One region of the Vibrio sp. RC2502 genome, then DNA from elsewhere that is predicted to be linked to it. Evidence: predicted binding sites of a transcription regulator. Region 1 holds the regulator's gene; the other holds the start of a gene.
What was found. Region 1 encodes MetJ, which represses methionine synthesis genes. Its sites were predicted from a motif close to TTAGACNTNTANANGTCTAA; they were not measured.

Region 1 (15,192 bases):
ATCTTGGCAGACTTAGAAGCTGCGGTAAAAGCAGGACACCAAATCCTCGAACAAGGCGGAGAAGCGCTTGATGCGGTGGTCGCTGCGGTAAAAGTATTGGAAGACTCTCCCAACTTTAATGCGGGTAAAGGTTCGGTTCTTACTCACAACGAAATGGTAGAAATGGATGCCTCTGTGATGGATGGTCGCAACCTTGCCGCAGGTGCTGTCGCGGGCGTTAGACACATTAAAAACCCGATCGAGCTGGCTCGGGATGTGATGCTTCGCAGCAACCATGTGTTGTTGGTTGGTGAAGGTGCTGAGAAGTTTGCTTTTGAACAAGGCCATCAATACACCGAACAAGATTACTTCTTCACAGATCGCCGTTATGAACAGCTGCTCTCAATGCGTGAGAAAGGTTTGTTTGCGTTATCTGAGTCTCGTTACCCGGATGATCGTAAACACGGCACCGTAGGCGCAGTGGCGCTAGACCAGCAAGGCAACTTAGCTGCGGCGACCAGTACGGGTGGGGTAACCAATAAGCAATATGGTCGTGTTGGAGATTCTGCACTGATAGGCTGTGGCACGGTGGCTGAGAATGGCGTGGTGGCAGTTTCAACTACGGGTGTTGGTGAGTTCTTTATTCGTAAACGTGTTGCGGAAGATGTAGCAGCACGTATGCGTTATTTGCAAGAGGACGTACATACCGCGTGTGAAGCCATTATTCAGGGAGATCTCAAAACCATGGGCGGAGAAGGTGGCCTGATTGCCATTGATGCGAATGGGGCGTTGCATTTCGCTATGAACAGTTCGGGGATGTATCGTGCGGGTATCAATACTCTCGGTGAGTTGAGTGTGAAAATCTACGCTAACGACTAACCGTTCGATTATTTCACGACGAGCAACCGTGCAATTATAACAAAGCCCAGCATAAGTCTGGGCTTTGTTTTGTCTTTCGCGTATTGATCAGTAATGCGGCGGCGGTGGCTCGTTGGCTGGATCTTCCATATTCGAAGAATCCATATTTTTCACTTTGCCTACTACGTACTTCATTTGATCTTGCATCTTCGTGATCTGCAATTGTTGTTGTGACAATGCACTGTTCAGATCTTCGATTGTTTGCTCTTGGAACGCCACCTGACACTCTAAGTCGTTGATGCGTGCTTCCAATTGCTCAATGAGTTTTTCTGTCATGACCCGTTCTCTAGTTGCCAAGCTTGGGCGATGCCCGCCGATGTGGCAGTAATTACACGTTGCTTAGAATCAAAGGCAGCATCATACACGACCGCGCGAGGAGGGCGAGTATCTTTTTTCGGCTCGACTTCAAATCCGTCAATGCGCTTTCCGCTCTGCGTATCCCAAATCGAGACGCGGCCTGAAGGTGTTCCCGTTACCAGTCGAGAGCCATCATCAGAAAAACGCGCGGTAGAGAAAATCAACTGGCGTGACCAACTGCTGAGTTGTGAAACCTTTTGCCCCGTTTCTAAATTCCAAATGATCGCTTGATTGCCACCGTCTGACGTCATGGCGAGTTTGCCATCTCGTTGCAGTGCCACGCGTACAACACGTTGTTCATGCTCAAAAGTTCGTAATACCTGACCAGATTCAGTATCCCAGAGGTAAGCTTTGTAGTCGTTACCGCCTGTTAATGCGAATCGACCATTAGGAGAGATGGCGACAGAGTTGACTTTTTCTCGGTGAGCGAGGAACTCCAAGCGACGACCGGTGACTAAGTTGACGTAAATGGCTTTACCGTTTGAGAGCCCAAGTAGCACTTGTTCACCGTTGCTGGTGATGTCGATGTCGCGAATTAATGCGTCAGAAATGGACCACAGCCCTTGTGCTTGCGTCCAGCCAAGGTCCCAAACGGCAAAGTTCATTTGACCTGCGGTTACAGCAAAACGGCCGTTGTCTGAAATACGAATATGAGATACCGCGTTGCCATCGGCATCAAGCTCTCCGAGCGTTGCGAGTTTTTTGTTTTGCTCTAGGTCCCACAAAACCAAGTGGTGTTCTTCAGAGTAGAGCAGGGCAAATCGACCATCTCGGCTGAGTCCAAAGCTCGTTGAGCCCTGTGGTTCGAGTGGCCAACGTTGAACTTCATGCTCGGTAAAAAAGCAACCATTTAACGTGGTGATGACAATTAAATATAGGAATAAATGAGAAATTCTTTGCATCACATCTAATAATCCGGTTTGTGTCTTAAGACATATAGCTAGTATATTGGTATAACGATTGTCTTCACCAGTCTCATATAAGATTTGTGCACAATAACCAATGGCGAAGCCATTATTGGGAGAATTTAATGAAATCAGTTTTAAAAGTGTCGCTACTTGCTGCAACAGTAATGCTAGCGGTAGGTTGTCAGAAAGAAGAAACAAAACCAGAAGCAGCACCTCAAGCAGAACAAGTTCAAGCAGAAACAGGTAAAGCGGTTCACTTTAAAACCGACGACGACAAAGCGGCATACGCAATCGGTGTTTCATTTGCTAACTACCTAAGCACTAGCATCGAAAAACCAAGCGAAATCGGTATCAACCTAAACAAAGACCTTGTTCTTAAAGGTATCGAAGATGTCTTTAAAGGCAACGCAGAGCTAAACGAAGAAGAAACACGTGCTGCTCTAGAGTCTCTAGACAAGCGTGTTGCTGAGAAGATGCAAGCACAAGCAGCAGAAAAAGCAGCGGCAGCGAAAAAAGCTGGCGATGATTTCCGTGCGGAATTCGAAAAGCAAGAAGGCGTAGTGAAAACAGACACCGGTCTTCTATACCAAGTAATCACACCTGCTGAAGGCGAGAAGCCAAAAGACACTGACACTGTACAAGTACACTACAAAGGTACGTTGATTGACGGTACTCAGTTCGACAGCTCTTACGATCGTGGTGAGCCAGCAACGTTCCCTCTAAACCGTGTTATCCCAGGTTGGACAGAAGGTGTTCAGCTAATGCCAGTGGGTTCTAAATTCAAATTTGTTATCCCGCCAGAGCTTGCATACGGTGACCAAGACACGCCAAGCATTCCAGCAAACTCAACACTTGTATTTGAAGTTGAGCTACTAAAAGTTGAGAATGACAAAGCTGAGCAATAAGAACGAGCTGAGCTAAGTTATTGAAAAAGGTCCGTTTAACGGGCCTTTTTTGTTCTAGGTCACTAGTTGGTGAGTTTGCTAGGTTGCGTTTCAAATTTTCTGATAAACTTACACCAATTTGTTGATTTTTCGCTCGAAGGCTTATGACAACTACAGAAACAATAAATGCGGAGATGTTGCTCGAAATGGAATCGGTTAACGTGATGCCATTTACTGAGCACGACAAAATCATCTTGAGATCTTACGAAGCGGTCGTGGACGGTATCGCGAGCCTGATCGGTCCGTTTTGTGAAATCGTTCTTCACTCTCTGGAAGACTTAAATACCTCTGCAATCAAAATCGCCAATGGCGAAAACACCGGCCGCCAAGTAGGTTCGCCTATTACTGACTTAGCGCTAAAAATGCTGAAAGACATTGAAGGCTCTGAGCGTAATTTCTCACGTTCTTACTTCACACGTGCCAAAGGCGGCGTACTAATGAAGTCAATCACTGTTGCGATCCGCAACGGTGAAAATCGCGTAATTGGTTTGCTGTGTATCAACGTCAACCTTGATGCGCCATTTTCGCAAGTGTTGCAATCTTTCATGCCAACGCAAGAAGCGAAAGAAGCCGCTTCATCGGTGAACTTCGCGAGTGACGTAGAAGAGCTGGTGGACCAAACCGTTGAACGTACGATTGAAGAAATCAATGCGGATAAATCGGTATCGAACAACACTAAGAATCGTCAGATCGTGATGGAGTTGTACGATAAAGGCATCTTCGACATCAAAGATGCCATCAACCGTGTTGCCGATCGTCTTAACATTTCAAAACACACCGTGTACTTATACATTCGTCAACGTAAAACCGAGGACGAATAAGCGTGGGTGGATTAACTTACACGCTGGTGGTAAATGGCTCTGTTTACGGCAGCCAATCGGCACGCAGCGCATACCAATTCGCACAAGCAGTCATTGAACAAGGGCATACTCTGGTGAGTGTGTTCTTTTATCAAGATGGTGTGACCAACGGTACTGCGTTAAGTGTGCCAGCTAATGATGAGTTTGATTTGACTAAAGCATGGCAAGGTCTCGCTAAAGAACATGATGTGCGTTTGGAAACGTGTGTCGCTGCAGCGCTGCGTCGTGGCATCATTAGTGAGGATGAAGCCACTCAACATGGTTTAACACAAAACAATCTTGCAGAAGGTTTTGTACAAGCAGGTTTGGGCAGTCTAGCCGAAGCGATGTTAACCCAAGACAGAGTGGTACAGTTTTGAGTCAGTTAACTTATCTATTTCGAAGCGCACCGCATGGCAGCGCAGCTGGTCGCGAAGGCGTTGATGCGCTTTTAGCGGCTTCCGCGTATTGCGAAGATATCACCGTGATCTTTATCGGAGATGGCGTGTATCAACTTCTGTTAGGGCAAGAACCTAGTGGTATCTTAAGCAAAGATTACGCGCCGATGCTCAAGTTATTCGATCTATACGACATCGAACAGGTGTTTGTGTGTTCAGAATCATTAGCGCAACGAGGATTGGCTCAAGCTGATCTCGTTATAGATGCTCAAGCACTCAGCCTTGAGCAAGTAAAAGAAAAACTGCAGCAAGCTGGCAAGTTACTGTCATTCTGAGGACGCTATGTTACACATCATCAAAACTGTTTCAGCCTTAGAAGATGCATTCGCATTGTATAGCGAACAAGATGCTGCCTTGCTGATTGAAGATGCCGTCTACGCCGCAAATCCACAGCACAAGGTGTTTAGCCATGTAAAACACGCCACTGTGTTCGCATTAGAAAGCGATATTCAAGCGCGTGGAATGGCAAATCGTATCAGTCCATCAGTGACTGTTGTAGACTACGTTGGCTTTGTCGAATTGACGGCAAAACACGATAAATCTCTCACCTGGGATTAATACACCTTTCCTGTCGATAAAGCTTTACGGATGAATTGCTCTAATTGAACAAAAAAGATCCGTATATTTCTTGACACACCTCTCACTGCTGCATAGAATTTTGCGTCCCTAACTGCCAATGGTGGCTAGGGATAGATTTTTCACAAAGCTTACTTTCAAGTAAATCAGGAGCTAGTTAATGGCAACTATTAACCAGTTGGTACGTAAGCCACGTGCAAAGCAAGTTGTTAAAAGCAACGTGCCTGCACTAGAAGCGTGCCCACAAAAACGTGGTGTATGTACTCGTGTTTACACTACTACACCTAAAAAACCTAACTCAGCACTTCGTAAAGTTTGTCGTGTACGTCTGACAAACGGCTTCGAAGTTACTTCGTACATCGGCGGTGAAGGTCACAACCTTCAAGAGCACTCAGTTGTTCTAATCCGTGGTGGTCGTGTTAAAGACCTTCCAGGTGTGCGTTACCACACTGTTCGCGGCGCACTAGACTGTGCTGGCGTAAATGACCGTAAACAAGGTCGTTCTAAGTACGGTGTGAAGCGTCCTAAGTCTTAATGGATTCCGTTAAGTAAGGCCAAACACTAAATTATTTTTAATTTTTTGAAAAAACTGAAAAGTTTTGGATAAAACCTGAAGAAGACAACGGAGATAAATCCATGCCACGTCGTCGCGTCATTGGTCAGCGTAAGATCCTTCCAGATCCAAAATTCAAATCTGAATTGCTGGCAAAATTCGTTAACATCCTAATGGTTGACGGTAAAAAATCTACTGCAGAGAAAATCGTTTACACTGCACTAGATTCTATGGCTGAAAAGTCTGGTAAAGACCACTTAGCTATTTTTGAAGAAGCTCTTGAAAACGTTCGCCCAGCGGTAGAGGTTAAATCTCGCCGTGTTGGTGGTTCAACTTACCAAGTTCCTGTAGAAGTACGTCCGGTTCGCCGTAACGCACTTGCTATGCGTTGGTTGGTTGAAGCTGCGCGTAAGCGTGGTGAAAAATCTATGGCTCAACGCCTAGCTGCTGAAATGCTAGACGCGTCTGAGAACAAAGGTACTGCTGTTAAGAAACGTGAAGACGTTCACCGTATGGCAGAAGCGAACAAAGCGTTTGCACATTACCGTTGGTAATACCTTTTCAGTGCTGCAAGGTTCCTTGCAGCACTTCTTTAGTTCCTATGCCTATGCTAGGAACTATTGCTATATCTAGGGGATAGCATTTTTTAGCTATAGCAATAGTCCCTATCTCTAAGTTAAGAGGATTCAATCGTGGCTCGCAAAACTCCTATTGAGCACTACCGCAATATCGGTATCTGTGCTCACGTAGATGCAGGTAAAACAACCACTACTGAACGTATTTTGTTCTACACTGGTCTGTCTCATAAAATCGGTGAAGTTCACGATGGTGCAGCAACCATGGACTGGATGGAGCAGGAGCAGGAACGTGGTATCACTATCACTTCAGCTGCGACGACTACTTTCTGGCGTGGTATGGAAGCACAGTTCCCTGAGCATCGCGTAAACATCATTGATACTCCAGGACACGTTGACTTTACGATCGAAGTAGAGCGTTCTCTTCGTGTACTTGATGGTGCAGTGGTTGTGTTCTGTGGCTCGTCTGGTGTTGAACCTCAGTCTGAAACAGTATGGCGTCAAGCTGACAAATACCACGTTCCTCGTATGGTATTTGTAAACAAGATGGACCGTGCAGGTGCAGACTTCCTACGCGTTGTGGATCAAATTAAAAACCGTCTTGGTGCGAACCCTGTTCCAATCCAACTAAACGTTGGTGCTGAAGAGGACTTCCGTGGTGTTATCGACCTTATCAAGATGAAGATGATCAACTGGAATGATGCCGACCAAGGCATGTCGTTTACTTACGAAGACATTCCAGCAGACATGATCGAGCTTGCTGAAGAGTGGCGCAATCACATGATTGAGTCTGCAGCAGAAGCAAGTGAAGAGCTGATGGACAAGTACCTTGAAGAAGGTGAATTGACCGAAGCTGAGATCAAACAAGCTCTACGTACTCGCACACTAAACAACGAAATCGTACTGGCTACTTGTGGTAGTGCGTTCAAAAACAAAGGTGTTCAAGCGGTACTGGATGCAGTAATCGAATTTTTGCCATCGCCATCTGACGTACCTGCAATTAAAGGTGTTGACGAGAAAGATAACGAAATTGAACGTCACGCAGACGACAATGAACCGTTCTCAGCACTGGCGTTCAAGATCGCGACAGACCCATTCGTGGGTACGCTTACTTTCATGCGTGTTTATTCTGGTGTTGTTAACTCAGGTGACGCGGTTTACAACTCTGTAAAAGAGAAGAAAGAGCGTTTTGGTCGTATCGTTCAGATGCATGCAAACAAGCGTGAAGAAATCAAAGAAGTTCGCGCTGGTGATATTGCTGCTGCTATCGGTCTGAAAGATGTAACGACAGGTGACACACTGTGTGACCAGAACCACAAAGTGATTCTGGAGCGCATGGAATTCCCTGAACCAGTTATTCAGATCGCTGTAGAACCTCGTTCTAAAGCAGACCAAGAGAAAATGGGTATCGCGCTAGGTAAACTGGCTGCGGAAGATCCATCATTCCGCGTAGAAACGGACGACGAAACAGGTCAGACTCTGATCTCTGGTATGGGTGAACTTCACCTAGATATCATCGTTGATCGTATGAAGCGTGAATTCAGCGTTGATTGTAACGTTGGTAAACCTCAGGTTGCTTACCGTGAAACCATTCGTGGTAAAGCGGAAGTGGAAGGCAAGTTCGTTCGTCAATCTGGCGGTCGCGGTCAATACGGTCACGTATGGGTCAAACTTGAGCCTTCAGAACCTGGTGAAGGTTTCGTATTCGTAGACGAAATCGTGGGCGGTGTGATTCCTAAGGAATACATTAGTTCGGTAGCGAAAGGTATCGAAGAGCAAATGAATAGTGGTGTTCTAGCGGGTTACCCTGTCCTAGATATTAAAGCTACACTATTTGATGGCTCTTACCACGATGTAGACTCAAGCGAGATGGCGTTTAAGATCGCTGGCTCGATGGCATTCAAGAAAGGTGCACTAGAAGCACAACCTGTGATTCTAGAACCAATGATGAATGTCGAAGTAACCACTCCGGAAGATTGGATGGGTGACGTTGTTGGTGACCTAAACCGTCGTCGCGGTATGATCGAAGGTATGGATGAAGGTGTGGCTGGTCTTAAGATCATCCGTGCTCAAGTTCCACTATCTGAGATGTTTGGTTACGCAACTGACCTACGTTCTGCAACTCAAGGCCGTGCGTCTTACTCTATGGAGTTTAACGAGTACGCTGAAGTGCCGAAAAACTTCGCAGATAAAATTATTGCAGAGCGTGGTTACTAATTGACGATTGAACTACAAAAAGTTTACGACTTTTTGCGAGATCAAGCCGTCCAAATATTGCGCTAACGGGCGTTGGCGCATAAAATAACAATTTCTGGCGCGTCGTAGATCAATAATGATCACGGCGAATCATAACTAGGAAGGAACACGATCGTGTCTAAAGAAAAATTTGAACGTACGAAACCGCACGTTAACGTTGGTACTATCGGCCACGTTGACCACGGTAAAACAACTCTAACTGCTGCTATCTGTACTACTCTAGCTAAAGTGTACGGCGGTGAAGCGAAAGACTTCGCATCTATCGATAACGCTCCAGAAGAGCGTGAGCGCGGTATCACAATCGCAACTTCTCACGTAGAGTACGACACTCCAAGCCGTCACTACGCGCACGTTGACTGTCCAGGACACGCTGACTACGTTAAAAACATGATCACTGGTGCTGCACAGATGGACGGTGGTATCCTAGTTGTTGCTGCGACAGATGGCCCAATGCCACAAACTCGTGAGCACATCCTACTAGGCCGTCAGGTTGGTATCCCATACATCATCGTATTCATGAACAAATGTGACATGGTTGACGATGAAGAGCTACTAGAACTAGTAGAAATGGAAGTTCGTGAACTTCTATCTGAATACGATTTCCCAGGTGATGATCTACCAGTTATCCAAGGTTCTGCACTAGGCGCACTAAACGGCGAAGAGCAGTGGGAAGCGAAAATCGTTGAACTAGCTGAAGCTCTAGATACTTACATCCCTGAGCCAGAGCGTGCGGTAGATCAGCCATTCCTAATGCCTATCGAAGACGTATTCTCAATCCAAGGTCGTGGTACAGTAGTAACTGGCCGTATCGAGCGTGGTATCCTAACAGTTGGTGACGAAGTTGCTATCGTAGGTATCAAGGATACAACTACTACAACATGTACTGGTGTAGAGATGTTCCGTAAGCTTCTAGACGAAGGCCGTGCAGGTGAGAACGTTGGTGCACTTCTACGTGGTACTAAGCGTGACGAAGTTGAACGTGGTCAAGTACTAGCTAAGCCTGGTTCAATCACTCCACACACTAAGTTCGAATCAGAAGTATACGTACTGTCTAAAGAAGAAGGCGGTCGTCACACTCCTTTCTTCAAAGGTTACCGTCCACAGTTCTACTTCCGTACAACTGACGTAACTGGCGACATCTCTCTACCAGAAGGCGTAGAAATGGTAATGCCAGGCGACAACATCCAAATGGTTGTTGAGCTAATCGCACCAATCGCAATGGACGAAGGTCTACGTTTCGCTATCCGTGAAGGTGGCCGTACAGTAGGTGCTGGTGTTGTTGCTAAGATCTTCGAATAATTCTTAACGAATTAAACGAAATCTTGCACTCTTCTTCTTTTTGAAGAAAGCGCATCAAGAAAAGGGAGGCTTCGGCTTCCCTTTTTCGTATTTGTTTTTTATTTAGTTATAAGCACAAACTGAAGGTGCTCCCTTCTTGTTTTAAAAAAACAACCTCTTACTTGAAGTATGTTTTTTCTGATTCGCAGTTCCCTCATAAGTGATTGATCCTCTCTTTCCGAACAAAAACCTATATAACGAAATGTTCTCAATACTTCCTCAATACGAGTGGTAACAATAACTATTCTCGTTTATATTCTTGTCTTCGGTTTTTATTAGAAAGGTTTTTATATGTACGTTTGTCTTTGCCATGGCGTCTCCGACAAAAAAATTAGGAAGTTGGCGATAGATGAGGGTGTAACTGATATTCGAGGCATTAAGAGATGCACGGCTTTGGGGAGCCAGTGTGGTAAGTGCATTAAGCAGGCGAAAGAAATCCTAGCAGAAACACATTACACCGAATTAAGACAAGCTAGTTAACTACCTCATCGCTTTTTGAGGATTACTTGGTCTCTTTGACACCTTCTCATTTGCTTCTAAAGTTAATAGAAGCCAAATAGGAGGGCTTTGTCATGAAAGGCGATCCAATCATCATCCAACATCTCAATAAAGTGCTCGGTAACGAGCTCATCGCTATCAATCAATATTTTCTTCATGCTCGTATGTATAAAGACTGGGGGTTAAAGCACCTGGCCGATAAGGAATACCACGAGTCGATTGATGAAATGAAGCATGCTGACCACCTTATCGAGCGGATCTTGTTCTTGGAGGGATTACCGAACCTTCAAGATCTTGGAAAGCTAATGATTGGTGAAGATACTAAGGAAATGCTCGAATGCGACCTTAAACTGGAGATGGCGGCCATTCCTGATCTAAAAGATGCGATTGCCTATGCCGAAGATATTCGCGACTATGTTTCGCGTGATTTGTTTCAAGATATTCTCGAAGATGAAGAAGAGCATGTGGACTGGCTTGAGACCCAACTTGGCTTGATTGAAATGTCAGGCATTGAAAACTACCTTCAAGCTCAGTATGTCGATGAAGAGTAACGAACATACTGACGCATTGTTCAAAAAGAATTCATATCATAAAAAGAGCACCTGACCAGAAAATCAGGTGCTTAACACACTTATCTGGTCTAATCTCTTTTATTATCGGCTTTTTAAGGATATTGCTCGCAATCTTACCTATGAAGATTGATTTCTATCCTTTAGAATTTATGCCCCCTTACCTAAAAATAACAAAGAGAAACGATCCATGTCTGAAGACAATCGCCAAGCAGCCACCCCAGAAGAAGAACATCGCCAAAAAGCTCTGGATTACCATGCTTACCCAACCCCGGGTAAAATCGCTGTCGAATTAACTAAACCAGCAGAAACTGCTGGTGACCTTGCTCTAGCATACAGCCCTGGCGTGGCTGAGCCTGTACGTGAAATCGCACAAAACCCTGACAACGTGTACAAGTACACAGCGAAAGGCAACATGGTTGCGGTTATTTCAAACGGTACCGCTATTCTTGGTCTAGGTAATCTTGGCCCACTTGCCTCTAAGCCTGTAATGGAAGGTAAAGCGTTACTGTTTAAGCGTTTTGCTGGCCTTGATTCAATTGATATTGAAGTGAAGCATCGCACGATCGACGAGTTCGTTGATACGGTTGCGAACATTGCTGACACTTTCGGTGGTATCAACCTTGAAGACATCAAAGCACCAGACTGTTTTGAAATTGAAAAGCGTTTGATTGAGCGTTGTGACGTACCAGTATTCCACGATGATCAACATGGTACGGCTATCGTGACAGCTGCAGGTATGCTCAATGCTATCGAGCTGCAGGGTAAGAAGCTTGAAGATTCAACGATTGTTTGTCTTGGTGCTGGTGCTGCAGCCGTTGCGTGTATGGAGCTGCTTATCAAGTGTGGCGCAATGCGCGAGAAGATCTACATGCTGGATCGCAAAGGGGTGATCCATACTCGTCGTGATGATCTGAATGAGTACAAGCAACTGTTCGCAAACAATACAGACAAGCGCACACTAGAAGATGTGATCGAAGGTGCAGACCTATTCCTAGGTGTATCTGGTCCAAATCTATTGCCACCAGAAGCGTTGAAACTCATGGCTGACAAGCCAGTTGTATTTGCTTGTTCGAACCCAGATCCTGAAATCAAACCTGAGCTAGCACACGCAGTGCGTGATGACTTAATTATGGGTACTGGTCGCAGTGATTATCCAAACCAAGTGAACAACGTATTGTGTTTCCCTTTCATTTTCCGTGGTGCGTTAGATGTACGTGCGAGTGAAATCAATGACGACATGAAGCTGGCAGCAGTTGACGCAATTCGTGCATTGGCAAAAGAGCCTGTGCCTGAATCGGTACTAAAAGCTGCAGGTGTTGAGAAGCTAGAATTTGGCAGCGACTACATCATTCCTAAGCCAATGGATCCACGTCTGCTACCTCGCGTAGCAAAAGCGGTAGCTCAAGCGGCAGTAGATTCCGGTGTTGCTCGTATTGAGATGCCAGAAAACTACATGGCAGAGTAATTTACTCAGCCACATTGAACACAAAAATGGGACGCATTGACGTCCCATTTTTTATATCTCCAAAAACTGCCCCCGGCGCAGCTTCTAAAGCGGATGAATTTGTAAGCAATTATTCTTCGTCAAATGCTTCGAATTCGATACCCATCGCCGTCATTAACGCTTTTGCTTCAGTTGGAATGTCATCCGGTCTGTCTTTACGAAGGTCTTCATCCGTTGGTAATGGCTGACCTGTATATGCGTGCAGGAATGCTTCACATAGTAGTTCGCTGTTGGTTGCATGGCGTAAGTTATTGATCTGACGACGTGTACGCTCATCAGTCAGCACTTTTAAAACTTTTAGCGGGATAGAAACGGTAATTTTTTTTACTTGTTCGCTTTTTTTACCGTGCTCAGCATATGGGCTAATGTATTCACCATTCCAGTCAGCCATTGCACACCTTCATTTATGTAATAAGTTGAAAATTAATATAGGTGCTGATTTTAGCCGCATTTACTGCCACAAGCAAAGACATATGGACGTCTAGAAGTGTTGACGTCTCATTTTTTGACAAGTAAAGTGAACAGAACAGTTAAGGAAGAGTGTTGTTCAGATAGATCTGACAAATTAGATATAGCGCATTCCTATTTAGAAGTCATCACCTGTGAAAGGATACACCCATGAGCACCCGCAAGCCTGCGACCATTGCTGTACGCACTGGTATCGAATCAGACAGCCAATACCACGCTGTTGTTCCACCAATCTACCTTTCAACCAACTATGGTTTCCCTGCTTTTGGTGAAGTCCCTAAATACGATTACACGCGTTCAGGTAACCCAAACCGTGGTTTGCTAGAGAGTGCGTTATCAGAGTTAGAGTCTGGCAAAGGCGCAGTGGTGACTAACTGCGGTACTTCCGCACTTAACTTGTGGGTATCGGCTTTTCTTGGGCCAGATGATCTGATTGTTGCACCGCATGATTGCTATGGTGGCACATACCGTTTGTTCAATACACGAGCTAACAAAGGCGACTTCAAAGTGCAGTTCGTTGATCAATCGGATGAGCAAGCTCTAGAGGCTGCACTAGCGAAAAAGCCAAAGCTTATTTTGTTAGAAACTCCATCGAACCCTTTAGTTCGTGTGGTTGATATTGCAGCGGTATGCGAAAAAGCCAAACAAGTGGGCGCTTTGGTTGCGGTAGACAATACCTTTTTGACACCGGTGTACCAAAAGCCTTTGGAGCTCGGTGCTGATTTTGTTATCCACTCAACTACAAAATACATTAACGGTCACTCGGACGTGATTGGTGGTGTGGTGATCACCAAAACAGAAGCGCACGCAGAAGAGCTTGCATGGTGGGGAAACTGTATTGGCGCCACGGGTACGCCTTTCGATAGTTACATGACGTTGCGTGGGATCCGCACTTTAGGCGCCCGTATGCGAGTGCACGAAGAAAGCTCTCAACACGTACTCAACTACCTACAACAGCAGGCTTTGGTCGCGAAGATTTACCATCCGAGCTTGCCAGATCACCCAGGTCACGAAATCGCGAAAAAGCAGCAGTCGGGTTTTGGGTCTATGTTGAGCTTTGAATTTGCAGGCTCATTTGAGCAACTTAAAGTGTTTGTTAAAGAGCTCGAACTGTTTTCTCTTGCAGAGTCGCTTGGTGGCGTGGAGAGTTTGATTTGTCACCCCGCATCTATGACGCATCGAGCCATGGGAGAAGAGGCGTTAGCGGAAGCGGGCGTGTCGCATCAGCTGCTTCGTCTGTCTGTGGGTTTAGAAGATGCACAAGACCTGATTGCCGATCTCGATCAAGCCTTTGTAAAAGCTGCTCAGTAATAGGAGAACTAAAAATGAGTGTACAACGTCAGTTACATAAATTTGGTGGCAGCAGCTTAGCAAACCCTGAATGTTACTTACGTGTGGCCGATATTCTTAAAGAATACTCTGTCGAGAATGATCTGGTGGTGGTATCTGCCGCGGGGAAGACCACTAATCGCTTGATCGAGTTTCTGGAAGGTTTAGACAAAGATGGCCGTATTGCGCATGAAGCACTGCAAGGCTTAAGACAATTCCAGTCGGAGCTAATTGAATCTTTATTAGAAGGCGAGGTGCAGACGCAATTGCTCGCTTCTTTGCACGATGAGTTCAGTACCTTAGCCGAGCTGGCTGCGCCACTGACGGATGCGCAAAAAGCGGCAGTGTTGGGTCACGGTGAATTGTGGTCTTCACGTTTATTGGCTGCCTTGCTTTCACAACAAAATGTTCCTGCGGTCGCACAAGATGCACGTGCATTTTTACGTGCAGAAGCCGGTACTCAGCCTGAAGTTGACCGTGCGCGTTCTTATCCCCTGATTAAGGAGGCGTTGGCGCAGCACAGCCACAAACGTGTCATCATCACCGGATTTATGGCGCAAAATGAGGCAGGAGAAACCGTGCTGTTGGGGCGGAATGGCTCGGATTATTCCGCAACCGTAATCGGAGCTTTGGCGGAAGTGACAACCGTAACCATTTGGAGTGATGTTGCTGGCGTTTACAGTGCGGATCCTCGTTTGGTGTCGGACGCATGTCTGTTGCCTTTACTGCGCTTAGACGAAGCGAGTGAACTGGCCCGCCTTGCAGCGCCGGTTTTGCATAGCCGTACGTTACAACCTGTCGCGCAAAGCACGATGGACTTAAGCCTCAAGTGCAGTTATCAACCTGAATCGGGGTCAACACGTATTGAGCGTGTACTTGCTTCTGGGCGTGGAGCGAAAATCATCACTTCTTTGGATGAGGTATTGTTGATTCAATTGTCCTTTAGACATGGTCATGACTTCAACAAAACCCAAAGTGATGTTTTAAAGTCTCTTCAACGTGCGCAACTCGAGCCACTCTCTTACGAAGCCCAAGCCGATCAGCAAAAATTACGCTTAGCGTACACCACAGAGATTGCGACAGGTGCGCTGAAGTATCTACAAGATCTTGCGGTTGAAGC
Region 2 (15,192 bases), 200 kb from region 1:
GAAGTGCTTCGGCGGTTGTGCCGCCTTTCGAAGTCACGTTTTCACGCAGTGTCGAAAGTTCGGTGTCTGGATTGCTCACCACCATACTTGCCGCACCCAGCGCTGCTTGTTGAACCAACAAACGAGCCGTTTCTTTATCAAAACCTTGAGCTATCGCTTCAGCTTGCATCGCTTCCATAAACAGGAAGAAGTATGCCGGAGCGCTGCCTGCTGCTGCAATCACATTGTTGATGCCTGATTCTTGTTCCACCCAGCACACTTTACCAACCGCTTGCATCAGTTCTGCAGCAAAGGCTCTGTCTTGTTCTTTGACATGTTCTGGAGCGAATAAGCCACTCATGCCCAAACCCAACTGAGATGGAGTGTTTGGCATTACGCGAACCAAATTCAATTTTGTCGCTAGCATCTCATCCAAACGTGAACAATTGATGCCTGCCGCAATAGAAATCACGAGCTTGTTGCTAAAGTCGATAGATTGCAGAGGTTTACAAACATCCGCCATCATTTGTGGTTTCACAGACAGAACCACCACATCGGCCTCGGACGCTGCCAGCATGTTGTCGCTGGTGGTGCGGATACCAAAATCTTGCTCAAGCGGCAGACGACGCGCCTCTGATGGGGCGGTTGCAACAATGTTTTGTGCAGGGTAGCCGTTAGCCACGAGGCCCGAAACAATGGCTCTGACCATGTTTCCCGCACCGATAAAGGCGATCTTTTTATGTTCCATTTGTCTGATTTCCATCATGATATTTACGATTTATTGTGCGCTCAGGTGTATAATGGCGCCGCTTTGCGTTAACCGCTGTTTCATCGCGGTATCAATTAAGCATTTTCGCTCTTAAATGACTATTCACTTTTCGTGCTGTAGTCTCGCGCGCCAAAGATAGCCGTTCCGATACGAACCATGGTGCTGCCTGCTTCAATCGCAGCGGTCATGTCGCCACTCATGCCCATCGATAAGGTATCGATTTCTGGGTATTGCTGTTCAAGGGTTTGCTTCAGTGTCGCTAGCTTCTCGAACTCACGAAGCTGGGCGTCGTAGTCTGACACGTTCGCAGGAATCGACATCAATCCTCTTAAAGTGAGGTTGGGAAGGCGAGAAATCAACTCAGCCAGTTCGAATATTTCTGCGTCACTAACGCCAGATTTGGAATCTTCACCACTGGTGTTGACTTGAATCAGCACTTGCAATGGTTTGAGTTCTTGCGGACGTTGCTCATTGAGTCGCTGTGCGATCTTAGCGCGATCAATGGTGTGAACCCAATCGAAATGTTCAGCAACAAGTCGCGATTTATTCGATTGAATCGGGCCAATGAAGTGCCATTCGATTCGATTATCTGGATAATGCTCGGCAAAGTGCTGAACTTTACTGACGCCTTCTTGGACGTAGTTTTCACCAAACGCGGTTTGTCCCGCTTGGTAGGCTTCGAGAATTGCCTCGACAGGTTTAGTTTTGCTTACCGCTAGAAGTTGCACTGACTCTGGAGATCGACCACATTTTTGTTCGTCGCGTCGAATTTGAGAGGTGATATGTTCAATATTTTGTTGAATACTACTCATAGCTGTACTTTAGACTTAAGGATTTTAAATGGATATCACTGAGTTACTGGATTTTAGTGTAAAACATAATGCTTCGGATCTACATCTTTCTGCAGGTGTACCACCAATGGTTCGTATTGATGGTGATGTGAGAAAACTGGGCATTCCAGCGTTTACACACCAAGAAGTGCATCGTTTGGTTTTTGAAATCATGAACGATGCCCAGCGCAGTGAGTTCGAAGAAAAACTCGAAGTCGATTTCTCTTTTGAATTGCATAACGTTGGCCGTTTTCGTGTCAACGCTTTCAACCAATCTCGCGGTTGTGCGGCAGTGTTCCGTACCATCCCAAGTAGCATCCCAACTCTGGAAGAGCTAGAAGCGCCAGAGATCTTCAAAAAAATCGCGAATGCTGAAAAAGGTTTGGTTTTGGTTACTGGCCCAACGGGTTCTGGTAAATCGACAACCTTAGCAGCCATTGTTGACTACATTAACCGTAATCACAACAAGCATATCCTCACAATTGAAGATCCGATTGAATTTGTTCACAACAACAATAAGTGTTTGATCAACCAACGTGAGGTTCACCGTGATACCCATAGCTTCCAAAACGCGCTACGCAGCGCATTGCGTGAAGACCCAGATGTGATCCTTGTCGGTGAGATGCGTGACAAAGAAACCATCAGCCTAGCGTTAACGGCGGCGGAAACGGGTCACCTAGTTTTCGGTACGTTGCACACCAGTTCAGCAGCAAAAACCATCGACCGTATCATCGATGTGTTCCCAGGTAGTGACAAAGACATGGTGCGTTCCATGTTGTCTGAATCCCTTCGTTCGGTTATCGCGCAAAAACTGTTGAAACGTAATGGCGGTGGTCGTATCGCTTGTCACGAAATCATGATGGCAACGCCCGCGATTCGTAACTTGATTCGCGAAGACAAAGTCGCGCAGATGTACTCAATCATTCAAACGGGTGCCGCGCATGGAATGCAAACCATGGAACAAAATGCCCGTCAGTTGATGGCGCAAGGTATGGTTTCGCGCGAAGAAGTCGACAGCAAGATTGGACTTGAAGTGCAGCAATTCTCGTAACGCTCATACAGATAATGGTGAATACGGAAGATGGATCTGAATAAATTTCTTGAAGGTATGTTGACGCTAAAAGCGTCGGATCTTTACATCACGGTTGGTGCGCCAATTCTATTTCGTGTGGATGGCGAATTGCGTCCGCAAGGGGAGAAACTCACCGAACATGATGTTGCAAAGTTGCTTGATAGCGCAATGGATCCGGATCGGCGTCAGGAGTTTCGCAAAAGCCGCGAATCAAACTTTGCTATCGTCAGAGATTGTGGTCGCTTCCGTGTTAGTGCTTTTTTTCAGCGAGAACTGCCGGGTGCAGTTATTCGCCGTATCGAAACCATCATTCCTACTTTTGAGCAGTTAAAACTGCCTTTAGTGCTGCAAGACTTAGCGATTGCCAAGCGTGGTTTGGTGCTGGTGGTCGGCGCGACTGGCTCGGGTAAATCGACCACGATGGCGGCGATGACGGGCTATCGAAACAGCAACAAAACCGGTCACATCTTGACGGTCGAAGATCCGATCGAATTTGTGCATGAGCATAAGCGTTGTATCGTGACTCAGCGTGAAGTGGGTTTGGATACCGAAAGCTATGAAGTCGCACTGAAAAACTCGTTGCGCCAAGCGCCAGATATGATTTTGATTGGCGAGATCCGTAGCCGAGAAACGATGGAATACGCGATGACCTTCGCCGAAACGGGTCACTTGTGTATGGCAACGTTGCACGCCAACAACGCCAACCAAGCGTTAGAACGTATTCTCCATTTGGTGCCTAAAGATCAAAAAGAGCAATTCTTGTTTGATTTGTCGATGAACCTAAAAGGCGTGATTGGTCAGCAGCTGATCCGCGATAAGAATGGTCAAGGACGTCATGGTGTGTTTGAGATCTTGCTAAACAGTCCACGAGTGTCGGATTTGATCCGTCGTGGTGATTTACACGAATTGAAATCAACCATGGCACGATCCAATGAGTTTGGCATGCTGACGTTTGACCAATCGCTCTACAAGTTGGTGATGCAAGGTAAGATCAGCGAAGAGGATGCACTGCACAGTGCGGATTCAGCCAACGATCTTCGTTTAATGCTGAAAACACAGCGTGGTGAGCCATTCTCTACAGGTAGTCTTGCCAACGTCAAAATCGATATGGATTAAGCGTATTCAAGACACAAAAAAGGTTGGCTTCTGCCAACCTTTTTCATTGTGCTTGCGAGGTTTATTCACCCCAAAGCGCTTCAAACCAACTCTCCAGAATGACCACGGCAGATTGGCAGTCGATATTGCCTTTCGATAAGGCTTTGTAGCCACCCATACTGAACAATTCTGCACGCGCTTCTGAAGTTGATAAGCGCTCATCATGCAATTCAACAGGCAAGCCATAACGACCTTGCAGACGCTTCGCGAATTTTTTCGCTCGCGGGGTGATGGTTTCTAAATCTTTACCATGCAAATCCGTTGGCAAGCCTACGACCAACAAGTCTGGCTGCCATTCTTTAATTTGTTTTTCGATGTCATCCCAATTTGGAATGCCATCATTGGCTTTAAACGCTTTCAGTGGTGAAGCGGTGCCAGTGATTTCTTGACCAATCGCGCTACCAATACTTTTAGTACCGAAGTCGAAGGCCATTATTGTACGTGACATACAGTGTCTCAAATCTTAATGAAGTAGAAGTTAAGGAAGGCGGTTGTGTTACGCATGACCTGCGTCTGCCGACAATTGGCTTGGGTCGATACCTAGCTTTTCTACCGCTTTTTTCCAGCGCTCTGTAATGGGCGTATCGAAGATGATTTCTGGTGTGGCTTCGATGGTTAGCCAAGAGTTTTCAACCAGTTCATTTTCTAACTGACCGGCACTCCAACCGGAATAACCAAGAGCAACTAAATAGTCACTTGGCTCAGCCTCTGTCCCCAATACGGAAAGAATATCTCGTGAAGTGGTGACAGCAAGGTCGTCGGTCATTTGAATGCTGGATTCATAGTAATCTTTCGGTTTATGTAGAATAAAACCACGGTCTTCTGAGATTGGACCGCCATTGTAGACGGGTCTATCTAAGCTGGCTTCAAACAGGCGCGGGTGAACAGGCTGCACGTCAACTTGCTTGAGCATGTTGCCTACGGTGATATCAACAGGCGCGTTGATCATCAGGCCCATAGCGCCTTCTTCGTTATGTTCACAAACGTAGATAACGCTATTCTGGAAATACGGATCTTTCATTCCAGGCATGGCTACTAAAAAATGGTTTGTGAGGTTCATTCTCATACCGACCTTTAAGACTCGTAAATGCACTTAAGCAAACTCGCTACTATGTGCATGAGTTTGCTTAAGATAATGTCTGGTTCTCTACTATAACTGTACTATAAATTCAGTTATTCGCCTTTCACACGACGTTCAATGGCATCCATCAGTTTGCCAGTAATAGAAATGTCGAATGCCGCTTCGATTTCACGAATACAAGTTGGGCTAGTCACGTTGATTTCAGTTAGCTTGTCGCCAATCACATCAAGACCAACAAAGATAAGCCCTTTTTCTTTTAGAGTCGGAGCAACAGCTTGAGCAATCTTCATATCTGTTTCGCTTAGCGGACGAGCTTCACCAGTACCACCAGCGGCTAGGTTGCCGCGCGTTTCGCCTTTAGCAGGAATGCGCGCAAGACAGTAAGGCATCGGTTCACCGTCAACAACAAGAATACGTTTATCACCATTGCTGATGTCTGGCACGAAGGTTTGCGCCATCGCGTAGTTTTGACCATGGTTAGTCAGCGTCTCGATGATCACCGACACGTTTGGATCGTTTTCTTTTACGCGGAAAATTGAAGCGCCGCCCATACCATCAAGAGGTTTGAGGATCACATCGCCGTGCTCCTCACGGAAGGCTTTAATTTTTTCTGCTTTGCGTGTCACGATTGTGGTTGGCGTAAGTTCTGGGAACCAAGCGGTAAACAGTTTTTCGTTGCAGTCGCGTAGGCTTTGAGGTTTGTTAACGATCAATGCGCCTTGTTCTTCAGCACGCTCAAGAATGTAAGTCGCGTAGATGTACTCGGTATCAAACGGAGGATCTTTGCGCATGAGTACCGCGTCGAGCTCAGACAGTTCGATCGTCTGCTCTGATTTGAACTCGTACCAGCCGTTTGGATCTTCTTTCAGCTCAACCACTTTAGTGTCGGCAATCGCTTTGCCTTGGTCTAGGTGAAGATCGTTCATTTCCATGTAGTGGATTTCATAGCCGCGGCGTTGCGCTTCAAGCATCATGGCAAAGCTAGAGTCTTTCTTGATGTTAATGGACGAGATTGGGTCCATTACAATACCGAGTTTGATCATTATTTTTCTCCGTTTTAACCAAGATCGCCGAAACGAACTTGTAAGGCTGTAATTGCTGTCAGAGCCGCAGTTTCGGTGCGTAGAACGCGCGGGCCGAGTAGCGTCTCTTCAAATTGGTATTCGCGAGTCATGTCGATCTCTTCTGAAGACAAACCGCCTTCAGGGCCGATCAGAAGACGCACTTTCTCTACAGGTGTCGGCAGGGTGTTGATTGAGTATTTTGCACGAGGGTGAAGGTTGAGCTTTAGACCATCGTACTCTTCTTGGCACCACTGTTCCAAGCTCATGATTGGGCGAATTTCTGGTACTACGTTGCGACCACATTGTTCACACGCACTGATCGCAATCTTCTGCCACTGCGCGAGCTTTTTCTCAAAACGTTTTTGATCCAGCTTTACGCCACAACGTTCAGAAATAAGTGGTGTGATGGTATTAACGCCAAGCTCTACTGATTTCTGGATGGTGAACTCCATCTTATCGCCACGTGAAATGACTTGGCCAAGATGTAAGTCGAGAGGGGATTCAATATTGCTTTCGACGCGCTCAGTCACGTCAACGAGAACGTTCTTTTTACTGACTTCACTGATCACTGCTGGGAACTCTGCGCCACTGCCGTCAAATAATAGAACTTCTTGGCCTTCTTTCATGCGAAGTACTCGGCCGATATGGCCTGCAGCGTCTTCACTTAAAGCGATGGTACCAAGTTGATGAATGGTTTCTGGATGATAAATTCGAGGGATACGCATGAGATTTCCAGCAAGAGAATAAACTTAGTTCCTAACATGGATGCTTTCCACCGAAAAAACAAGGGGCAAGAGGCGTTTCGAATGAAGGAAACGCCTCAAAAAAGCTCGGGTGCGCTTGTGTTTTTACAGTGCGCGGCAAGCCTCTTGAACAAACGGGTTGTGGTTACCTTGTACTTTGGCGATGCGCTCGTCACGCTCACATTCCCATTTATCTACCGGATAGGTTTTGTTCCAAGCACTCATTAGCTGAGTTTGTTGCTTGGAGAGTTTGAATCCGTACTCCTTGCTCATGTACAGGTAAGTACGTGCAATCGAGCCGCGAGCTCTGTCGGGTGGCATTACTTTGCGTTGCTTGAAGTTCACTTGCATGTCGCAGCGGCCATAGCTGACACCATCCATGCCGTTCCATTGGCTGAAGTTGAAGTTAGAACGGTCACCGTTCACCTCACCAACCGCTGGGGTCAGGTTGTGTAAATCCGCTTCCATGAGCTTAAAAGCCGTGTCGTTGCGCGAACAGTTTTTACGCCCACCGCTTTGCCAACACTGGAGCTGGTGGCCGAATTGCCAGGCAGGAACCACATGTTCCCATTCAATGCGAGCTGCGCGTTTTTCTTGTTTGCGAACTTGGTAACCGCAAGAGGCTAAGTCAGGAACCCCTTTTTTGCCTTGCCACTGGATATCACAACCGCAGTAAAAACTGCTTGGGTGGTCTTGATAGATTTTCACCGCTTCACGTTTGGCGGCAGAAAATGAGCTAGGAGGGGCAGAAAAAGCGGAACTAGAAAGAACAAAGAGAAACAGAGTAAACAAGTATTTCATGATTAAAGTCTTTAAAAAGTATGACTTTAATCATTCTACCACTCAGAGATTGGCTTTAGTAATGAGTCTGTTAATAATAAAAACAAACAAGTGATCGCCGCTGTTTCTCACCGGCGAAATTAAGAAAGTTGAACACCTGTAAAATTCAAAGGCTGGTGGCATTTTTGACAGGAGTAGGTTGCCTCTTTGCGCAGAACTTTATTGTGTCGGCGAATCGAGAGCGGGTAGGTCATGCAGCCGCAACGATATTCAAACGTCTTGCCCTGGACTGAGGTAACTTCAAAGCGGTGTGTGGTGTTGGCAGGAATACCAAATACGGATTCCATGACGCCCCGCCACTCTTTTCCGTGTGGTCGAACTCTGCCGTACACTTGGTAGGTGATTAAGTGGGCGACTTCATGAGGAATTACTTCTTCCAAAAATGCCTGTGGATTTTCTCTAAATAAAATAGGGTTGAGACGAATCTGATTTAATTGAAGGTAGGCTTTTCCTGCAGCTTTGCCGCGAACGTTGAATGTGATGCTTGGGATAGGGAATGAGCGCTTAAATGCCTGCTGTGCCAAAGATATACAATCAACCATGACTTGCTTGGCTTTATAACTCAGTTCAATGTCCATCCATACTCCGGTGTATTCAATAAAAAGCCCCCGCGTTGGCGAGGGCTGAATCATAGCATTTGTCCGTTAAGGCGTGTGTTTTTTCTTGATGGTTGCATGATAGGCGTGCCATGTACCGTAGCCCAAAATTGGCATGGTAAACAACATACCGATTCCGTAGGTAGCAAAGCCAATTAAGATACCGCCACAAATAATCGCTGCCCAAACAATCATGGCCGGAATATTGGATTTCACTGCGTTAAAGCTAGTAAACACCGCTGTCATCATGTCGACACGGCGCTCCATCATTAATGGAATCGAAAATGCAGAGATACTAAATACGATACAAGCCAACACGAATCCAACCAATGAACCTATGACCAGAAAAGGCAAAAACTCAGTCAGTGGTGCGCCTTGTACGGATGGGTACAACGCGTGGAGCAGCGCAGCGATACGCATCCAGAAAATCATACAGACGGCGAGCAATACTGCGAACGCCCATTGTGAGCTTGAGTTACGACCAATCGCTTTCATGGAATGGAGCAGGCGCGCTTTGTGCCCACGTTCTCTCTCCCAACTCGCATCATAAAGACCCAGTGCTAAAAACGGACCTATGAGCATATAGACGATGAGGCTTGGCATCACCACTAAGTGTGTGCCTTGCCATTGCACCAGAAGCACAATACCAATCGCTGCTGCCATAAAACAGATGCCGTAAAAAGCACTGATGAGAGGCATACGTACGAAATCATGTAACCCCAGAGCTAACCAATGAAAGGGGGCACTCAGATTGACGGTGTTACACGGAATGGTTCTGGCGTATTCATTATCTGGCACTTCCTTTCGTTTGCTTTGGAAGTCAGATGGATTCACGGTACGAGGCATAACTCCTCCTTGATTAATTCCCACGGTGTCAACGCTTACCAAGGTCGTCAGTACTCGATCATCTCAATGGTTATCTTAAGGAGTACAGTGACTTGGTATCGAGCCATACAAAAGGATGTTTGGTTTACGTGTTTTAATCACGGACTTCACCACGTGAACCTACATCTTATTACTCGGTGTTATATGCATCGAAAAGTGCATTTAACATTATGTTAACTATTGGCGGTGATAGGGGAATTTACAAATAATTGCTGAATTTTTGTTCGGCAAGGGGAGGGAGGAATGTTCGATACAAAAAGCCCCCGCCATAAGGCGAGGGCTTTGTTGATTCTTGCGTGGCTCGATTACTTGATGCCAGCGAAATCGCGTAGAAGCTCAGCTTTATCAGTCGCTTCCCATGGGAACTCTTCGCGACCGAAGTGACCGTATGCTGCTGTCTTCTTGTAGATTGGTTGAAGTAGGTTAAGCATTTCTTGTAGACCGTATGGACGTAGGTCGAAGAATTGACGAACCGCTTCAATGATGATGTCGTGAGATACTTTCTCGGTACCAAACGTTTCAACCATGATAGACGTTGGATCAGCAACACCGATTGCGTAAGAAAGTTGGATTTCACAACGGTCAGCCATACCAGCCGCTACGATGTTTTTCGCTACGTAACGTGCTGCGTAAGCTGCAGAGCGGTCTACTTTCGATGGATCTTTACCAGAGAATGCACCGCCACCGTGACGAGCTGCACCGCCGTAAGTATCTACGATGATTTTACGACCAGTTAGACCACAGTCACCCATTGGGCCACCGATAACGAAACGACCGGTTGGGTTGATGAAGAAGTTAGTGTCTTTGCTGATCCACTCTGCAGGAAGAACAGGTTTGATGATCTCTTCCATTACTGCTTCACGTAGGTCAGGCGTAGAGATTGAATCACAGTGCTGAGTTGAAAGAACAACAGCATCGATACCGACAATCTTACCTTGGTCGTACTGGAACGTTACCTGAGATTTTGCGTCTGGACGCAACCAAGGTAGTGTGCCGTTTTTACGAACTTCTGCTTGCTTTTCAACAAGACGGTGAGAGTAAGTGATTGGCGCTGGCATGAGTACTTCAGTTTCGTTACATGCGTAACCAAACATGATGCCTTGGTCGCCTGCACCTTGCTCTTTAGGGTCAGCTTTATCAACACCTTGGTTAATATCTGGAGACTGTTTACCGATTGTGTTTAGAACAGCACAAGAGTTCGCGTCAAAGCCCATATCTGAGTGTACGTAGCCGATTTCACGAACGGTTTCACGAGTTAACTCTTCGATGTCAACCCATGCTGAAGTCGTGATTTCACCACCCACCATTACCATACCGGTTTTAACGTAAGTCTCACATGCAACACGAGCCTTTGGATCTTGCTCTAGAATCGCGTCAAGAACCGCATCAGAAATCTGGTCTGCAATTTTATCTGGATGACCTTCTGATACTGACTCAGAAGTAAACAGGTGCTTAGCCATGTTAGCTCCACTATATCTGGTTTAAAACTGAGGAATGATAAACTCCTCAGCGCAAATTAATACTAATATTTGTAGGTGTATCTACATCTAGACGTCTATTCTAATTTTGATTGCTCGAATTACAAGCTCTTTTTTGGTTTTTGTTATAACCAAACGTTTGCTTGAATTATTGATAATTTTTAGAACTTCGATGTATTTGAACTGAAAGGTGCAATATTTGTGAGGTTTTGGGTTGGAAAACGTTTGCACACCCAACTTGGCTTTGAGAGAATTGTGACCTCTTTTTTCGTTTCGCTTAATGTACTCAGGAGCAGACATGTCGTCTCGTAAACATCTTGCCAATGCAATTCGTGCTCTAAGCATGGATGGTGTTCAACAAGCTAACTCTGGCCACCCAGGCGCACCTATGGGTATGGCTGATATCGCTGAAGTTCTTTGGCGCTCTCACCTAAACCACAACCCAGCTAACCCAGAGTGGGCAGATCGCGACCGTTTTGTACTTTCAAACGGCCACGGTTCTATGCTGATCTACTCTCTACTGCACTTGAGCGGTTACGAGCTATCTATCGATGATCTGAAAAACTTCCGTCAGCTTCACTCTAAGACTCCAGGTCACCCAGAGTACGGCTACGCACCAGGCATCGAAACGACAACAGGTCCTCTAGGTCAAGGTATCACGAACGCTGTTGGTATGGCTCTAGCAGAAAAAGCGCTAGCAGCACAATTCAACAAAGAAGGCCACGACATCATTGACCATTTCACTTACGTGTTCATGGGTGATGGCTGTCTGATGGAAGGTATCTCGCATGAGGCATGTTCTCTTGCTGGTACGCTAGGCCTAGGTAAACTGATCGCATTTTGGGATGACAACGGCATCTCTATCGATGGTCACGTTGAAGGTTGGTTCTCTGACGATACACCTAAGCGTTTCGAAGCTTACGGTTGGCACGTAATCCCAGCAGTGGATGGCCACGATTCTGAAGCAATCAACGCAGCGATTGAAGCTGCAAAAGCAGACCCTCGTCCTACGCTAATTTGTACGAAGACTATCATCGGTTTTGGTTCTCCAAACAAATCGGGTTCTCACGACTGTCACGGTGCACCACTAGGCGCTGAAGAAATCGCAGCAGCACGTGAATTCCTAGGTTGGGAACACCCTGCATTTGAAATCCCTGCTGATGTATACGCAGAGTGGGATGCAAAAGCAGCTGGCGCTGAAAAAGAAGCAGCGTGGAACGCGAAGTTCGAAGCATACGCAGCGGCTTACCCAACAGAAGCAGCAGAGCTTAAGCGTCGTCTAAATGGCGAACTTCCTGCTGAGTGGGAAGAGAAAGCAAACCAAATCATTGCTGATCTTCAAGCAAACCCAGCAAACATTGCGTCACGTAAAGCATCTCAAAATGCTCTAGAAGCTTTCGGTCAAATGCTACCAGAATTTATGGGCGGCTCTGCTGACCTAGCACCTTCTAACCTAACCATGTGGTCGGGTTCTAAGTCTCTAGAAGCGAACGACTTCTCTGGTAACTACATCCACTACGGTGTACGTGAATTTGGTATGACTGCTATTATGAACGGTATCGCACTACACGGTGGTTTCGTTCCTTACGGCGCAACATTCCTAATGTTCATGGAATACGCTCGTAACGCAATGCGTATGGCTGCTTTGATGAAAATTCAGAACATCCAAGTGTACACACACGATTCTATCGGTCTTGGCGAAGATGGCCCAACTCACCAACCAGTTGAGCAAATGGCGTCTCTACGTTTGACTCCAAACATGAACACATGGCGTCCATGTGACCAAGTTGAGTCTGCTGTAGCATGGAAACTAGCGATTGAACGTAAAGATGCACCAACAGCACTTATCTTCTCTCGTCAAAACCTAGCGCAACAACCACGTAGCGCTGAGCAAGTTGCAGACATCGCGAAAGGTGGTTACATCCTGAAAGACAGCGATGGCAAACCTGAGCTAATCCTAATCGCAACAGGTTCTGAAGTTGAGTTAGCAGTGAAAGCCGCTGAACAACTAACAGCAGAAGGTAAGAAAGTACGCGTTGTTTCAATGCCATCAACAGATGCATTCGACAAACAAGACGCAGCTTACCGTGAAGCAGTTCTACCATCAGACGTAACAGCACGTATCGCTATTGAAGCGGGCATCGCAGACTTCTGGTACAAGTACGTTGGTTTCGACGGTCGCATCATCGGTATGACAACATTCGGTGAATCTGCACCTGCTGACCAGTTGTTCGAAATGTTTGGTTTCACTGTAGAAAACGTAGTGAACACAGCAAAAGAACTACTAGCGTAATCGAGACAGTTGTTTAAACCGACTCTGTTGAGCGGTTGTGAGAAAAGGCCATCATGTTGATGGCCTTTTTATTTGTCTCAATATTTCCAATCTAGCGGAATACTTTGGTGAATATCTTCAAGCAGTACGGATAAGCGAAGAGGATGGCGCCCTGCTGGTGTATAACAGTTGATCGTTATTGGCTCTGAAAGCCAGTCTTCAAGGCATGGGGTGATACGGCCGGGGTGATGTTTCTCATACCCTTGTGCAGTCCAAGTTGGCAAGAGACCAATGCCGTGTCCGTTGGCGATACTATCGATCTGCATAGCAATGTTGTCGCTATAGAGTCGGCTGACAAATGGTTCTAGAAAAAACTCCCCTTGTTCTGGGTGCGAGAGTAGCAAACCATTCTCTTGTATCGACCCAAAATCTATCCACGGATGTTTGTTTAGTTCTCTCGGGTGGTGGATGGGGCCATGTTTTTCGATGTAGTTTGGCGACGCGAATGGGGTGTAACGAAATACGCCAAGCGTTTCTTTGCGCCAATCCAGCCCTTTGTATTCACCTAGCCAGATAAACAAATCTGGATCGTGGTGTGTATCGGAAAAATCACTGGTGAGCTGGACTCTGACGTCAGGGTTCTCCGCCAGAAATTCATTGAGCACATCGCCTAACCAACTGCGAACTAACGCTGCGTGGCAAACGATATGTAGAGAGCCTGATACTTGATTATTTAAGCCTTGAAGCGCCTCATAACTTTCCTCGCTGAGCTCTAGGATCTGGCGGCTGTAGTCGGCAAAAATCTCCCCCGCGCGTGTCAGAATCAAGCGGTTGCCTTGTCGAGTCGTTAGCGCTTGGCCAAAGTCGGCTTCTAATTGTGCTAAGCGGCGGCTCACGGTGGATTTCGGCTGATTCAGTGCTTTGGCGGCTGCGGTCAAACTTTTGTGTTGGTTAAGCGCATCAAAAGCACGAATTGATGCTAAGTCGTGCATATCTTACTCCTTACTGCGTTATGTACGGATTCCATATATGGGAAGAACCGTTCCATAACTCTCACTATGCATCTCATTCTATTTATGAATAATTCCACTTCGAAAATAATAATCATTATCAATTATGGAGATGTAGATGTCCACTCTTAGACTGCCAGTGCTAACTGCAACTGGTGTTTTAGCCTTCGTCAGTGTCCCTCATGTATTTGCTAACGACTCAGTTTCTAAAATGGAAACCGTCGTGGTGACAGCGTCAAGTTATGAGCAATCCCAAGCGGATGCGCCTGCAAGTATTAGTGTTATCTCGCGAGAAGAATTGGACTCGCGCTACTACCGCGACGTGACTGATGCACTGAAAAGTGTGCCGGGTGTTGTTGTGACTGGTGGTGGTGATACAACCGATATCAGCATTCGTGGTATGGGCTCTAAGTACACGTTAATTCTTGTGGATGGTAAGCGCCAAAGTACTCGCGAAACTCGCCCAAATAGCGATGGCCCTGGTATTGAACAAGGTTGGTTGCCACCACTTCAAGCCATTGAGCGAATCGAAGTGATCCGTGGCCCGATGTCGACGCTGTATGGTTCCGATGCGATTGGGGGGGTGATTAACGTGATCACCCGTAAAGATGCGCTTGAGTGGACAGGTAATGTGCAGCTGGGGACGGTTATCCAAGAAAACAGCCGTTCTGGTGGTGAACAGAGTGCGAACTTCTTTGTAAATGGCCCTCTTGCAGAAAACTTGTTGCTACAGGTTTATGGTCAATACACCGCAAGGGAAGAAGATGACATTGATTATGGTTATGAAGACAAAGATATGCAGAGCATCTCTTCAAAACTGATCTATCAAATCAATGATCGTCACTCTGTGCAGTTAGAGGGTGGTACATCGGCACAAAGTCGTCGCGGTAATGTTGGTCTTTCTGTACCTACGACGGGCTGTCGTAGAGGCTGTGAAGATTCATTAAATGAATACCGTCGCAACTACGTTACGCTTAGTCACACCGGGGAGTGGGAGTTATTGGGTAATTCTGATACCTACTTGCAGCGCGAGGAGAGTGAAAACAAATCTCGCGAAATGACTATTGTAAACACCACGTTTAAATCCAGCCTAGTTAAAGGGTTGGGCGCGCATACTCTGACAACTGGTGTCGATGCGACGCATGCCGAGTTGGAAGATTTTACGTCTAACAAAGCATCATCTAAAACGAAAGCATCAAATACACAATGGGCTGTGTTCATCGAAGATGAATGGAAGATCGCAGAACCTTTTAGTCTGACATTAGGTGGTCGTTTGGATCACGATGAAAACTACGGCGCGCATTTTAGCCCGAGAGTGTATGGTGTGTGGCGTATTGATCCTGCTTGGACGGTCAAAGGCGGTGTGGCGACAGGCTTCCGCTCTCCTCAGTTACGTGAAATTACCCCAGGTTGGGCGC

Region 2: metK (methionine adenosyltransferase) is a predicted target of MetJ. The motif match lies at 10,554-10,573, and genes of this name have one in related genera.

Annotation. Positions count from the first base shown of each region.
Region 1 is NZ_CM141453.1:2,966,570-2,981,761, reverse strand. Features, by position in the region: gene ACYJZR_RS13880 (isoaspartyl peptidase/L-asparaginase family protein) at 1-858, shown strand, start outside; gene ACYJZR_RS13875 (SlyX family protein) at 946-1,173, opposite strand; gene ACYJZR_RS13870 (WD40 repeat domain-containing protein) at 1,170-2,156, opposite strand; gene fkpA (FKBP-type peptidyl-prolyl cis-trans isomerase) at 2,285-3,067, shown strand; gene ACYJZR_RS13860 (helix-turn-helix transcriptional regulator) at 3,211-3,927, shown strand; gene tusD (sulfurtransferase complex subunit TusD) at 3,930-4,325, shown strand; gene tusC (sulfurtransferase complex subunit TusC) at 4,322-4,678, shown strand; gene tusB (sulfurtransferase complex subunit TusB) at 4,686-4,961, shown strand; gene rpsL (30S ribosomal protein S12) at 5,140-5,514, shown strand; gene rpsG (30S ribosomal protein S7) at 5,616-6,086, shown strand; gene fusA (elongation factor G) at 6,225-8,324, shown strand; gene tuf (elongation factor Tu) at 8,478-9,662, shown strand; gene ACYJZR_RS13820 ((2Fe-2S)-binding protein) at 9,993-10,181, shown strand; gene bfr (bacterioferritin) at 10,274-10,750, shown strand; gene ACYJZR_RS13810 (malic enzyme-like NAD(P)-binding protein) at 10,959-12,236, shown strand; gene metJ (met regulon transcriptional regulator MetJ) at 12,346-12,666, opposite strand; gene ACYJZR_RS13800 (O-succinylhomoserine (thiol)-lyase) at 12,894-14,054, shown strand; gene ACYJZR_RS13795 (bifunctional aspartate kinase/homoserine dehydrogenase II) at 14,069-15,192, shown strand, end outside.
Region 2 is NZ_CM141453.1:2,769,549-2,784,740, reverse strand. Features, by position in the region: gene proC (pyrroline-5-carboxylate reductase) at 1-727, opposite strand, end outside; gene ACYJZR_RS12910 (YggS family pyridoxal phosphate-dependent enzyme) at 847-1,560, opposite strand; gene ACYJZR_RS12905 (type IV pilus twitching motility protein PilT) at 1,589-2,629, shown strand; gene ACYJZR_RS12900 (PilT/PilU family type 4a pilus ATPase) at 2,660-3,766, shown strand; gene ruvX (Holliday junction resolvase RuvX) at 3,828-4,253, opposite strand; gene ACYJZR_RS12890 (YqgE/AlgH family protein) at 4,302-4,865, opposite strand; gene gshB (glutathione synthase) at 4,979-5,929, opposite strand; gene rsmE (16S rRNA (uracil(1498)-N(3))-methyltransferase) at 5,944-6,675, opposite strand; gene endA (deoxyribonuclease I) at 6,799-7,494, opposite strand; gene ACYJZR_RS12870 (SprT family zinc-dependent metalloprotease) at 7,614-8,111, opposite strand; gene ACYJZR_RS12865 (DUF2189 domain-containing protein) at 8,178-8,975, opposite strand; gene metK (methionine adenosyltransferase) at 9,320-10,474, opposite strand; gene tkt (transketolase) at 10,791-12,785, shown strand; gene ACYJZR_RS12850 (LysR family transcriptional regulator) at 12,863-13,756, opposite strand; gene ACYJZR_RS12845 (ligand-gated channel protein) at 13,893-15,192, shown strand, end outside.